4 regions of the Erwinia sp. AK-PDG3-5 genome follow, and region 4 is predicted to be linked to each of the others. Evidence: predicted binding sites of a transcription regulator. Region 4 holds the regulator's gene; each other region holds the start of a gene.
What was found. Region 4 encodes LexA, which represses DNA repair genes until DNA is damaged. Its sites were predicted from a motif close to TNCTGTATGTACATACAGNA; they were not measured.

Region 1 (3,430 bases), 1.4 Mb from region 4:
GGGGGAAGAGGGGATTTATCGGGAAATGCGGACAGAGCCACCAACGGATTGCCAAAGGTGGCTTAATTTGACTTAGCGCTCAACGATGGAGGAAACATCATCACCGTTGATTTGTAATTCATGGCCAGAGCGGTCGGTATATTTCACCAGGCCGGTCTCTTTATCAATCTCAGGTTTGCCCTGGGTCATGATCATGTTGCCTTCCTTAGTCGCCATCACGTAATCGCTGCTACACCCGCTGACCAGCGTGGCCAACATAAGCGCTGCTGCGCCAAACATATACTTCATACTTCGCTCCCTTAAGGCCCGCTACTGAATACTGTTATGTCCATTAATAACGCATTTTGGCGACAGACGCAGTAGTAGATGTCCGAAAATGTGCTGCGAGCACGTCGGGCCATTGACATTAATCGTAAGATGATACTACAGAGCGAGGTACTGGCCGGCGTGACCGGCCAGTAAAGGATCAGGCGAGGTTCTTTTTAGAGCGCATCAGGTTCAGGCATTCCACGGCCATTGAGAAGAACATGGCGAAATAGATATAGCCTTTAGGAACATGCACATTGAAGCTTTCCAGTATCAGCGTAAAGCCGACTAAAATCAGGAAAGCCAGCGCCAGCATTTTCACCGAAGGATGACGGTCAACGAAGTCGCCAATGGTTTTAGCGGCGAACATCATTACGCCCACCGCAATCACCACGGCGGCCATCATGATAATCAGATGATCCGACAGGCCAACGGCGGTGATCACCGAATCGAGGCTGAAAATAATATCCAGCAGCATAATCTGCACGATGGCACCGACAAACGAATGCACATTGGTTTTATGCTCGGCATCACCGCCTTCAATGGTTTCGTGGATCTCCGCGCTGGATTTCCATAGCAGGAACAGGCCACCGAACAGCAGGATCAAATCGCGGGCGGAGAAGCTGTGATCCATCAGGGTAAACAGCGGCGTGGTCAGGCGGATCACCCAGGCGATGGACGCTAACAATCCCAGACGCATTAACATCGCACCGGCTAAACCTACACGGCGAGCGGTATTCTGTTGATGTTTAGGGAGTTTGGCGACTACCAGGGAGAGGAAAATAATATTATCGATGCCGAGGACGATCTCCAGAATCGTCAGCGTGCCCAGGGCCAGCCAGGCATTGGGATCTGCAATCCAATCAAACATGCTAACTTTGCTTCCTAAACGAAAAGTAAACGAGGAGTATACGCAACCCGTGGTCGCGCTGCTATCCTGCTTTCCTTTTATCTGGGGCGGTCAGCCCGTCGGATTACAATAAAAAATGGCGGGCCAGCAGGGGACCGGTGAAGCTTTTCTTCAGATAGAAACCGCGCGGTAAGGTCATAATCGGCTGGCCGTTAGTGCCAATCCCTTCGGTCAACGCTTTGCTGTTGGCAGCTTTAGGGCGGATTTGCAGCACCTCACCGTGGCGGGCGGTGATCTTTTCGACCTGCCCTAAGACAATCATATCCATTAGCTCTTCCCAGTCGCGCTGCAACAGCGCTTCCTCTTCCTCACTGGCACTCCACAACAGCGGCGTACCCACCCGACGCTCAGCCAGCGGGATCGCCCGGTCACCCTCAACCGGAACCCATAAAACCCTGGCCAGTTTGTGCCGCACATGGCTGGTCTGCCAGGTGACGCCGCTGTTACCGGTCAGTGGCGCGACGCAGACGAAGGTGGTTTCCAGTGGGCGACCCAGCGCGTCTATCGGGATGGTTTTCAACTCCACACCAATCTCGGCAAAATCCTGCTCGGGCTTGCTGCCTGCACTGGCTCCCAAATAGCGTTCCAGTAACATGCCAACCCAGCCTTTATCACGACGCAGATCCTGCGGGATCCTCAGACCCGCTCTTTCTGCCAGTTCACCCAGCGTAAAGCCTGCCAGCTGTTGGGCACGATCCAGCAGCACGGTTTCGTTTTCTGGCGGCGCTAGCGGAATAAATTCAGAACTCATGGATAACTCTCAGTTGCCGTTCAAAAAAGCACCACTCTTTTGCACAGGGAAAATTAAGGCAAAGCGGATTGTGCAAAACAGGAATAATAGCATGATAAATCATGATTTTTTACCCCGCCAGCCCCGTTAAAAAAGAGCAGGGCAAAAGGTTATGCCCGACTTGTCACCGACAATGAACAGGATCACCCCCCCTGTTATCCACAGAAAAATGGGATAACTCGTCTTTTACGCGAACACTGTTTCGATTTACAGCCTTGACTGCGGCTGTTTTGCCACTTTTTGCACGATTTATGCTTAAGTGAGCGGCATATCCTGTGGATAAAAACGCGGGTGTTCGATCTTTCACCAGCCACTGAATATCCCTCTGTGACAACAGGATGACGCGAGGCGATTTTCGGTGGGAATCAGGATAATTCCGAGGTTTTAGAGTCAGTTAATCCGTCGGGAAAATCGGAGGCAGATTGCGCGTCAAAAAGTTTTCCCCAACCGTTAAGGGAGTTCTGCACAAAGCTATCCACAGAAAACGTGAATAAGATCGCGCTTTCTGCCCCCTCTCTGTTTATAACTTAGTGCAAAACTGTGAGTTATCCCGCGTCAGCCACGTGCTGAGGGCGTAAAGCAGTGGTTTACCACCTGTAAGGAGTATGAAACAATCAGAACATCCGAGTTTTAGTTTGAGGTAGTCCAGTGATCGATGATGATGGCTACCGCCCGAATGTTGGTATCGTAATTTGTAACAGGCAGGGACAAGTGTTGTGGGCCAGACGTTTTGGCCAGCACTCCTGGCAGTTTCCCCAGGGTGGGATCAATGCGGGTGAAACCGCGGAGCAGGCGATGTACCGGGAACTGTTCGAGGAAGTCGGTTTGCACCGCAAAGATGTGCGCATCCTTGCCTCTACCCGAAACTGGTTACGTTACAAGTTGCCAAAACGTTTGGTGCGTTGGGACACAAAGCCGGTTTGTATCGGCCAGAAACAAAAATGGTTTCTTTTGCAGCTAATGTGCAATGACGCAGATATCAATATGCAGACCAGCAGTACGCCGGAATTTGACGGCTGGCGTTGGGTCAGTTTCTGGTATCCGGTTCGTCAGGTGGTCTCGTTTAAACGCGACGTTTACCGCCGCGTGATGAAAGAGTTCGCCAGCGTGGTCATGCCACTGCAGGAGACGACCGTACAGCGAAATATGCCCGCTTATCGACGGAAGAGAGGTTAAGCCACGTAGATTATGCTCACACAGCTGCGCGAAATAGTTGAAAAAGTGGCAGGTGCGCCCCGGTTAACCGAGGCGCTTGATATCCTGGTCAATGAGATCTGCCTGGCAATGGATACCGAAGTCTGTTCGGTGTATCTGGCCGATCACGACCGCCGCTGCTATTACCTGATGGCGACCCGTGGCTTAAAAAAGCCGCGTGGTCGTACCGTCGCACTGGCCTTTGACGAAGGGATCGTCGGACTGGTGGG
Region 2 (3,430 bases), 2.1 Mb from region 4:
ACTATCTGAAACGTCCAGGGGAGATGATTACCGCATGAAAAAGCGCACGCTTTTCGCACTGGCTGCGATCTCACTCGCGGTGCTCGGCGTTTCTGAAGCCTGGGCCCAGCCGGAATACGATCAGATTGAACGTGGCCGCTACATCGCCACGCTGGGTGACTGTACCGCCTGCCATACCGTCGATCCGAAAAAACCCTTCGCCGGTGGCGTTGGCCTTAACACGCCTTTCGGTAAACTGGTTGGCGCCAACATCACTCCCGATCGTGACACCGGTATAGGCAACTGGAGTTTTGATGACTTCCAGCGCGCCATGTCCGAAGGGATTGGCCACGGTGGCAAGCGGCTGTACGGCGCCATGCCGTTCACCGCCTATACCAAAGTCTCCCGCCAGGATAACGCTGACCTGTGGGCGTATTTGCAGAGCCTGCAACCCATCCATCAGGAAATTGAGTCCAACCAGCTGCCCTTTCCGTTTAACGTCCGTACCAGTCTGATTGTCTGGAACTGGATGAACTTCGATAAGGGCGAATTCAAGCCGGATATGAGCAAATCGGCGGAATGGAACCGTGGCGCTTACCTGGTTGAAGGGTTAGGCCACTGCGGAACCTGCCATACGCCGAAAAACATACTCGGCGGTGACAAGAACAGCGCGTTCCTGTCCGGCGCGGTGGTCGAAGGCTGGTGGGCACCGAATCTGACCAGCGATGAGCATGCCGGTTTAGGCAAATGGACGCAGGAAGATATCGTCAGCTATCTGCGTACCGGCGTAAACCGGTATGACATCGCGTCCGGGCCGATGGCGGATGCGGTGAAGAACTCGACGCAATACTGGCGCGACGAGGATCTGAAAGCGGTCGCCACCTACCTGAAAGCCACGCCAAAACAGGGCGACGACAAGCCGGCAGCACTGGCCGCAGACGACAGTCGGATGAAAACCGGTGCAACGATTTATGAAGCGAAATGTTCTGCCTGCCATGCGCCTCAGGGCCAGGGCGGTAAGAATATCTTCCCTCAGCTGGCCAATAACCCGCTGGTGAATGCGCCGAACGCCACCTCGCTGATCCATGTGGTGGTTGCGGGCAGCCGTGGCGTGGATACCGATACCCGTCCAACCGCGCCAGCGATGCCTTCGTTTGCCGGCACCTTAAGCGATGAGGAAATGGCCGAGGTCATTACCTACGTTCGCAACAGCTGGGGTAATGCCGCATCACCGGTCAGCGCTGGCGATGTGAAGGACCTGAAGGAAGAACTGCGTAAATAGCGTCGCAGCGGAGCCTTGCAGGCCGTTTTAAAACCTGCACGGTAAAACCGGCTATGCCGCTTGCAGGGTTAGCAACAAGAGCAGCGTGAGGGATTGCGCTGCTCTTTCATTTCTAATCCGCCTTGCTAACCGGAATATAGAGCTCGATATCCCATTCGCCGCTCTGCGAACCGTCGTTCAGGTAGTGATCAAAACAGGGCCCTTCCGCCATCACATACCCGCTGTCGGGCAGCCACTCATCGAAAAATTGATACCAGGGTTTAGTGAAGTCACCGTCGTTCACATGCACCAGATTCATCGCATAGGTTCCGGCGGGAATAATACTGAGCCTGGCGCCCTCACTCCCTTCAGGCAGCTCGAAGTCGGTCGGCACGCCGATCACCGTTTCAATTTTCAGCTCTTCCGCGGGCACCGCCCGCGGATTACCGTGATACACGCCCATCCATGGGCCCATCACATTATGCTTACTGGTCCAGGCCACCAGTTTGTCAAAGCCTTCGGGTGCGGTGACTTCCCACGGGCCCACAAGATGAAAACCGGCTGTTTTGCTCTCTTCGCGCTCAACGATTTCAACATTCATCTTCTTGCTCCTCATTAGGATAACTGGTTAAACATACAGTCAGAAGCATGGATGATCGAGTAAAAAAGCCGCTGAAATGTTGTTTTGCGAGCCAGCCTGCAAAAGACTTTAGTCGGGCCGGGTCAGGCTGAAATCCTGCCACTGTTGGGCGAGTGCCTCGCGCAGATAATCGACAAACAGCCGCACGCGCGGAGGCTGTTGCTTGCCATTCAACCAGATAGCATGCAGTGGTGCGGCGGGAAGAGGATGGTCAGGGAGCACCTGAACCAGCTTGCCTGATGTGAGGTCATCTGCCACATCCCAGACAGATTTCACCACAATGCCGGCACCGTGCAGCGCCAGGCCGTGTGCAGCCTCCCCGGTATTGACGTGAAAACGGGCGTTGATCTGTACGCTGCGCTGCGATCCCCCGGCGCCAAAGGTCCACTCGGTGACCGGGTTATCGCCAGAGATAATGCAGCTGTGCGCGCTTAACTCCTCCAGTGACAGTGGCTCACCGGCCTGCTGCAGATAGGCAGGAGACGCGCAGAGCACCCGCTGATTTGGCACCAGTTCCCGTGCGACCAGCCGGGAATCCGCCAGCGCGCCGTAGCGTATTGCCAAATCGTAACCACTGGCCGCCAGATCGATCACCCGGTCGCTCAGGTGCAGATGCAATTTGACGCTCTGATGCTGTTGCATAAATCGGGTGACAATCGGCGACAGCCAGCGCTGCCCCATACTGTGGGAGGAAGTAATTCGCAGGGTGCCGCTGGCTTTGCCCAGCCTTGAGGAGAGCGCACTTTCTATCGAGTCAAGCTCCTGCTGCAGCCGTTGGGCATGCTCGGTAAACACCAATCCTTCATCGGTCAGCGAGACATGCCGCGTAGTGCGATGAAACAGACGCACGCCAAGCTGCTGCTCCATTTGCGTCAGCCTTTTACTGACCACAGCCAGCGATAATCCCAGCTGTCGCCCGGCCGCAGAGAGTGAACCACAGGCGACGATGGCGTTGAATAAGGCGATGTCACGGATATCTTTCAGCATAGCGATTCTCAATGTAGCGGCAACAATCCCTTGCAAGTGTTGCATATTCCGTCAAGAAAGCGAGAGGCATAAGCTTGAGGAAAACCTGAGGAGAAGATGATGACTTTTAAACAACAGCAAGTATTAGTGGTAGGCGGCAGTTCCGGGATCGGTGAAGCCATCACGGCGGCATTTGTGGCTGAAGGTGCCAGGGTGACCATTGCCTCACGCAGTCTGGATAAGCTGCAGGCTGCCGCAGCCCGACTGGGAGACGTCGAAGTTGCCGTGCTGGATACCGCCGACAATCAACAGATTGAACAGTTCTTTGCTGCGCATCCGGCCTGGGATCATATTGCGATTTCAGCAGCACAGACGCCGGGCGGACCGGTGAAAAGTCTGCCGCTGGACAGCGCTTACAGCGCAATGGAGAGTAAGTTTTGGGGAGCCTACAGGGTTGCCCGAGCGGCCAACATTGCCGAACGCGGCTCGCTGACTTTTGTGTCGGGATTTTTGAGCGTCCGTCCTGGCAAAACGGTTTTGCAGGGCGCCATCAACGCGGCGCTGGAGTCATTAGGACGGGGTCT
Region 3 (3,430 bases), 1.4 Mb from region 4:
CTATATCTCGGCGCTGGGCGCGCACCGGGAAAAGATCACACGGCCAGCCATGCTGCAATTAATGGATGATGCCGTCTGCTACGTCGATGATGTGCTGCATATTGATCTTATCGATGAACAAAAAACCCAAAGATTGTTGTCCAGCCTCTCTGAGCGACTGGCAGCAACGGAAGCCGACCCGGAAACCAAAGAGCCGCTGGTGCTTCAGCAAGTTGGTCTGTTGATCGCCCTACTGCCAGAAATCGCTCAGTTAAAAAAACAGGTCCTGGAAACTTAACGTTTTCTCAGTTCGCTCAGCGTCTGGTACAGCAAGGTTTCGCGGTGCCAGCCCCTGAGCTCTTCTTTGATTGCCACCGGCAGTGCTTCACAATGAAGCCCCTCGATGGCCCCCTGTAACGCAAAAAGGATATTTACCCCCAGACTTTTATTTTTCTCATGCATTTTTAACCAACTGCGCTTTGCGCCCAGCTGCTTTAACATCTCTGCGTTAGCGATACCTACCCGCCTGAGCTGCACTTCCAGTTTCATACTGAGATTAGGCAAATCCTTCAGCCGCCCCGAGTTTTGATGCAGTTTTTTATCCTGCATCGCCCCTTTTAGACACAATTGACAGAGCGCAATCAACTGTTCAGGCTCGGACCAAAGCGGGTTGTCAACGCGGTAGTATTCCAGCGCGACAGGGATCCCCCTTTTGTTAAACATCAACGGTTTCATCTTACGTTCAATGATATACGGTCTCACTTCTTCACAGGCCCTAAGATAGAGATCGCCCTCACTGACGAGCGCAAAGACCACGCTTTCCACTGATAAACTGTAGCCACCAAACTGGCTACGGCTATCTATCACGCCCAGCGAAGAAAGCTGACGTTTTGCCCTGATAATATTGCTTTTTGAGTCCTTCATATTCCGCATCCTTAACGTTGTAAGACATCCTGGTGTTTCTCCTTTCCTGCAGAAAAAAAATAGGCAATCGCCGTTACAAGTTCAATGAATGATTTGCTTTGCACCCTATCGATTTGTGTTTTTGCGAGGCGTTTTCAAAAAAATAAGGTTGATCTTTGGACACCCCCGCTATACTGTACATCCATACAGTAACCCTGCGAGCGAAGCCAATATGCAAACTCATTCCCTGAAATCTTCTTCTGTTAAAACTGGTGTGCGGACTGCTCCAGACTGTGCGAAAGCCCAGCCTGCAGCTGCGGCGGGCTTAATCAGTGAGCTGACTTACAGCGAGAATCAGCCTGCTATGACGCAAATGCTGCTGTTGCCCTTACTGCAACAGTTAGGAACTCAATCACGCTGGCAGTTGTGGTTGACGCCCCATCAAAAATTGAGCCGTAGCTGGTTGATCGAATCAGGGTTACCGCTGGATAAAGTGATGCAGATTCATCATTCCGGTGCTATTACTACCGTAGAAGCGATGATCAAAGCATTACAGACGGGAAATTACAGTGTGGTTTTGGGTTGGTTAACGGGCGAGATCACCTTAGAAGATCGTCAGCGGCTGCAAAAAGCGGCATTTGCTGGCAAAGCTTTGGGGCTGATTATGCGACCCGATCGGATCAATTCCGCCTCCTCCAGACCGTTTAATGGCTTAAAAATTCACTCTACTTTGTATCATTAAGTAAAAATAAGAAATTTCTCACGAGAAAATTCTGCAGCCGGCTCGTTAAGCCCCTGATTATGCTATGAGCCTGCGGGACAATGGTTTAGCGCCATTTTCCCCTCAGGTTTTACCTGTATAACCCGTCTGCAGATGTGTAAATTTGTGTACGAAAGCCTATTTTTTTGCTGACCGTCGTCACATCATACTTGTAAGTTTGCTGGTACGTTGTAGACTTTACGTCGCCAGGGTGCTCAATAATCTCCATTTTTTGGATGAGTCACAATCGAGCTTTATAACCCGGCGAAGGATTAATCAAAGAGCTAATTAAAGCTCATTGCCTATTTGGATGATAACGAGGCGCAATAATGAAAAAGACAGCTATCGCAATTGCAGTGGCACTGGCTGGCTTCGCTACCGTAGCGCAGGCCGCTCCTAAAGATAACACCTGGTATACTGGTGCAAAACTGGGTTGGTCTCAGTACCATGACACTGGTTACTACGGTAACGGTTATGCAAACAATGACGGCCCAACTCACGAAAGCCAGCTTGGTGCAGGTGCTTTCGGTGGCTACCAGGCTAACCAATACCTGGGCTTCGAACTGGGTTATGACTGGCTGGGACGTATGCCTAACAAAGGCAACGTAACTAACGGCGCATTCAAAGCACAGGGCGTTCAGCTGGCTGCTAAACTGAGCTACCCAATCACTGACGATCTGGACGTGTACACGCGTCTGGGCGGCATGGTATGGCGTGCAGACTCTACTCAGCAGAACACCATTACTGGCAACCGCCAGAGCGACCACGACACCGGTGTTTCTCCACTGGCTGCCGTTGGTGTTGAATACGCACTGACTCAGAACTGGGCAACCCGTCTGGATTACCAGTGGGTTAACAACATCGGTGATGCACAGACCGTTGGTGCTCGTCCAGACAACGGCATGTTAGCACTGGGTGTTTCTTACCGTTTCGGTCAGGACGAAGCTGCTGCTCCAGCACCAGCTCCAGCGCCTGCTCCAGCGCCAGTTGTTGAAACCAAGCGTTTCACTCTGAAATCAGACGTTCTGTTCACCTTCAACAAAGCTTCCCTGAAGCCAGAAGGTCAGCAGGCTCTGGATCAGCTGTACACCCAGCTGAGCTCACTGGATCCTAAAGATGGTTCTGTTGTTGTTCTGGGCTATACCGACCGTATCGGTTCTGACCAGTACAACCAGAAACTGTCCGAGAAACGTGCTCAGTCAGTAGTTGACTACCTCGTTTCTAAAGGCATCCCTTCTAACAAGATCTCTGCACGCGGTATGGGTGAATCCAACCCAGTTACCGGCAACACCTGTGACAGCGTGAAAGGCCGTAATGCCCTGATCGATTGCCTGGCACCGGATCGTCGCGTAGAAATCGAAGTTAAAGGCATCAAAGATGTTGTAACTCAGCCACAGGGCTAAGTTCTCTTTGATGAAAAAACCCCGCTTCGGCGGGGTTTTTTTTTGGTCTTTATTTTGTCTGCCAGAACCGGCGGAAGGCGCTTTACGGAAGAAACTAATCCGGCTTGCCGAGAATGGCCTGCAAATCTTGTTTCAAAGAAGACATCTGCGTGGCGTATTTTTCTTTACGTTCAGCATCTTCAATCAGCTGCACAATCGTTTCGGAAAGCGTGCTGTTACGACGTTGAGCCAGACCGGCCAGACGCTGCCAGACCAGATACTCCAGGTCGATAGATTTTTTGCGTGTGTGCTGATGTTCAGCATTAAAGTGACGCTTGCGACGGGCGCGAATGGTTTGTTTCATCCGGTTTTCGAGCGCCGGATTAATATGTTGAGCAATCCAGGT
Region 4 (3,430 bases):
ACAGCGTCGCGCCGTAGCCCAGTGCCGCAATCAGCATGCCATTGCGCATTTCACTGGCGCGCGTAGCACCAATAAACATGCCATCCAGCAGATAACACCAGACCCCGCAGACCGGCAGGACAATCTGCCAGAACAGATAGGTGTCAGCCTGCTGCTGCAGCTCAGGGATGGAGGTCAGTAAGGCAACAATATGCGTGCCGGTCAGTCCATAGATAATCGAGAAGGCCAGCGCCACCAGTCCTGCCTGACGGCAGGCCGCGTGCCAAATCAGCAGCAACCTTTTTGCGTCCTTTGCCCCATAGGCTTCGCCGGAGCAGGCTTCTACCGCATAGGCAAAGCCGTCCAGCGCGTAAGCGGTGAAGGTCAGGAACATCAGCAATACGGCGTTGACGGCGACGACCTCACTGCCCAGCCGCGCCCCCAATATCGTCAACGAAACAAAGCACAGTTGCAGCAGTAAAGAGCGCAACATAATGTCGCGATTCAGCCGCAGCAGCCGGCCGAAATTGCCCTGCCAGGCGGTTTTCAGCATCGGCAGCGAAATGCCCCGCAGTTTCAGCACCCGCCAGACCATCACCAGCCCAATCGCCAGCGTGACGTATTCTGCAATCGCCGTGGCCGCCGCCGCACCCTGTACGCCCCAGCCCAGCCCCATCACGAACCACAGATCCAGCACGATGTTGACCAGGTTTCCCACAACCAGCAGGATCACCGGTGCACGGGCATACTGTACGCCCAGCAGCCAGCCCAGTAATACCAGGTTGGCAAGCGTCGCAGGTGCACTTAACCAGCGGATATTCATGAACAGGGTGGCCTGATGCAGCACGGCAGGATCGCCACCCACGACAGAGAGCGCCAGGTGGTTAAGCGGGGATTTCAGCAGAATGAACAGCAGGCCAGCCGCCAGGGCAATCAATAGCGGTTGCATCAGTGCACGTGCCAGCGCAGGTTTATCACCCGCACCAAAGGCCTGCGCCGTTAATCCGGTGGTGCTCATCCGCAGGAACAGCAGCAGCATAAACAGGAAGCTGGTCGCGGTAGTGCCCACGGCAACGCCGCCGAGGTAGGAAGGACTGTCAAGGTGACCAATGACCGCGGTATCCACCAGGCCCAGCAAGGGCACGGAGATATTCGACAGGATCATTGGCAGCGCCAGCCGCCAGAGTTGGTTATCTGAGGGAGAAAATAATCGCATGGTCATCCACTGTGCGACTGGCTTAAAAGCATCACGCAAGCTGAATATGCCAGTCAATAAGGCATACAGCTTACCAAAAGAGAAACGCGCCGCGAAAGCAGCGCGTTAAGGTCAGGCGTTTACAGCCAGTTGCCGTTGCGGATTACACCGACGGCCAGACCTTCAATCGACAGGGTCTGCAAGCGCAGATCGACCACGATCGGTTGGAATTCGCCGTTTTCAGGCAGCAGATGCACGATATTGCCCTGCTTTTTAAGGCGCTTTACCGTCACCTCATCGTCAATGCGCGCTACCACGACCTGGCCGTTACGCACATCCTGAGTCTTGTGCACAGCTAACAGATCGCCGTCCATAATCCCGATATCTTTCATCGACATGCCGCTAACACGCAGCAGGAAGTCGGCGCCCGGCTTGAACAGTTCAGGATCCACCTTGTAGTGGCCTTCAATGTGCTCTTGCGCCAGCAAAGGTTCACCTGCGGCGACACGGCCAATCAGCGGCAACCCTTCCTCTTCTTCCATCATCAGACGGATACCGCGAGAGGCGCCGGAAACAATCTCGATCACGCCTTTACGTGCCAGCGCTTTGAGATGCTCTTCAGCCGCATTCGGGGAACGGAAACCGAGCTGTGCAGCGATTTCTGCCCGCGTCGGTGGCATGCCGGTCTGGTTAATGTGGTCGCGTATCAGGTCATAGACCTGCTGCTGCCTTGCAGTTAGTGCTTTCATCCCGCCCCCTGGTTGTTTATACAGTCAGCTGTGAGTATATACAGGTATTTGTGCGTTGAAAACCTAAAGATGCGGAAAAAACAGCAGTTTGTCAGATTATGGAAAACGCGCCGTAATCAGGGAATTAGCAGCATTACCCAGACGAAAACAGCGAGTAATATCGTCAGCAAGACGGCAGCGGAGCCCATATCTTTGGCGCGACCCGATAAAGGATGCATCTCGCTGCCAATGCGGTCGACCACCGCTTCCAGCGCGCTGTTAAGGATTTCAACAATGATCACCAACATCACCGACCCAATCAGCAGCACCCGGGTGACGGCGTCCACATCCAGCCAGCACGCCACAATCACCGCGACAATGCCGGCCACCGCTTCCTGGCGAAAAGCCGCTTCGTTTTGCCAGGCGGCGCGTATTCCTTTCCACGAATAACCGGCTGCATTAATGATGCGAGTCAATCCGGTGACGTTATTTGCCATAATCAGGGAACCCTTTGAGATGTTTAACGTCAATGTCTGGGTGGCGCACATTTTGCAACACCACAGATCTCACTGGCGCTTTCTGGTATGCTTGCGGCGCTTTGCTAACAAGAGGCTTCATGGTATCTATGTCAGGTTGGCGTAACTTATATTATAACTTATTGAATTTACCAGTAAAATTCCTGGTAAAAAGTAAAGCGATTCCCGCCGAGCCGGTTTCCGAGCTGGCGCTGGATACATCGCGCCCTATTATGTATGTGCTGCCTTATGATTCAAAGGCCGATCTGCTGGCGTTGCGTGAGCAATGCCGTAAACAGGATCTGCCCGATCCTTTAGATCCGCTGGAAATCGACGGTACGGTTTTGCCACGTCATGTGTTTATCCATGACGGCCCACGCGTATTCCCCTATTTCGTGCCTAACGTCGAATCGGTAAAACTGTTCCACGAATACCTCGATTTGCACCGCAGCAACCCGCTGCTGGACGTGCAGATGGTGCCGGTATCCGTGATGTTTGGCCGTGCACCAGGCCGCGAAGTGCAGGGCGACGATCAGCCTCATCTGCGCGTATTGAATGGCATCCAAAAATTCTTTGCCGTGCTGTGGTTAGGCCGCGACAGCTTTGTCCGCTTCTCACCGATGGTTTCCCTGCGCCGTATGGCAACGGAACACGGCACCGACAAAATCATTGCGCAAAAACTGGCGCGCGTGGCACGCATGCACTTTGCCCGTCAGCGCCTGGCGGCCATTGGCCCGCGTTTGCCGGTGCGTCAGGATCTGTTCAATAAACTGCTGCAGTCCAAAGCTATCGCTAAAGCAGTGGAAGACGAAGCGCGCAGCAAGAAAATCTCCCATGAAAAAGCCCAGCAGAACGCCGTTGAGCTGATGGAAGAGATCGCCGCCGACTTCTCTTATGAAGCCATCCGTCTGACGGACCGCATCATGGGCTGGACGTGGAGCAAGCTGTATCAGGGCATCAACGTCAACGGCGGCGAGCGCGTGCGTCAGCTGGCGCAAGACGGCCACGAGATC

Region 1: a site for LexA is predicted at 2,202-2,221, ahead of mutH (DNA mismatch repair endonuclease MutH). Genes of this name have one in related genera too.
Region 2: a site for LexA is predicted at 1,863-1,882, ahead of sbmC (DNA gyrase inhibitor SbmC). Genes of this name have one in related genera too.
Region 3: a site for LexA is predicted at 1,075-1,094, ahead of sulA (SOS-induced cell division inhibitor SulA). Genes of this name have one in related genera too.

The regions. Positions count from the first base shown of each region.
Region 1 is NZ_CM165967.1:1,013,958-1,017,387, forward strand. Features, by position in the region: gene AC1UKS_RS04640 (YgdI/YgdR family lipoprotein) at 73-288, opposite strand; gene AC1UKS_RS04645 (TerC family protein) at 467-1,177, opposite strand; gene mutH (DNA mismatch repair endonuclease MutH) at 1,281-1,967, opposite strand; gene rppH (RNA pyrophosphohydrolase) at 2,655-3,182, shown strand; gene ptsP (phosphoenolpyruvate--protein phosphotransferase) at 3,195-3,430, shown strand, end outside.
Region 2 is NZ_CM165967.1:1,750,986-1,754,415, reverse strand. Features, by position in the region: gene AC1UKS_RS07890 (GMC family oxidoreductase) at 1-38, shown strand, start outside; gene AC1UKS_RS07885 (c-type cytochrome) at 35-1,261, shown strand; gene sbmC (DNA gyrase inhibitor SbmC) at 1,374-1,841, opposite strand; gene AC1UKS_RS07875 (LysR family transcriptional regulator) at 1,950-2,867, opposite strand; gene AC1UKS_RS07870 (SDR family oxidoreductase) at 2,964-3,430, shown strand, end outside.
Region 3 is NZ_CM165967.1:3,018,857-3,022,286, forward strand. Features, by position in the region: gene yccS (YccS family putative transporter) at 1-277, shown strand, start outside; gene AC1UKS_RS14010 (TfoX/Sxy family DNA transformation protein) at 274-903, opposite strand; gene sulA (SOS-induced cell division inhibitor SulA) at 1,115-1,624, shown strand; gene ompA (porin OmpA) at 1,972-3,045, shown strand; gene matP (macrodomain Ter protein MatP) at 3,140-3,430, opposite strand, start outside.
Region 4 is NZ_CM165967.1:4,422,528-4,425,957, forward strand. Features, by position in the region: gene dinF (MATE family efflux transporter DinF) at 1-1,195, opposite strand, end outside; gene lexA (transcriptional repressor LexA) at 1,315-1,923, opposite strand; gene AC1UKS_RS20690 (diacylglycerol kinase) at 2,040-2,399, opposite strand; gene plsB (glycerol-3-phosphate 1-O-acyltransferase PlsB) at 2,528-3,430, shown strand, end outside.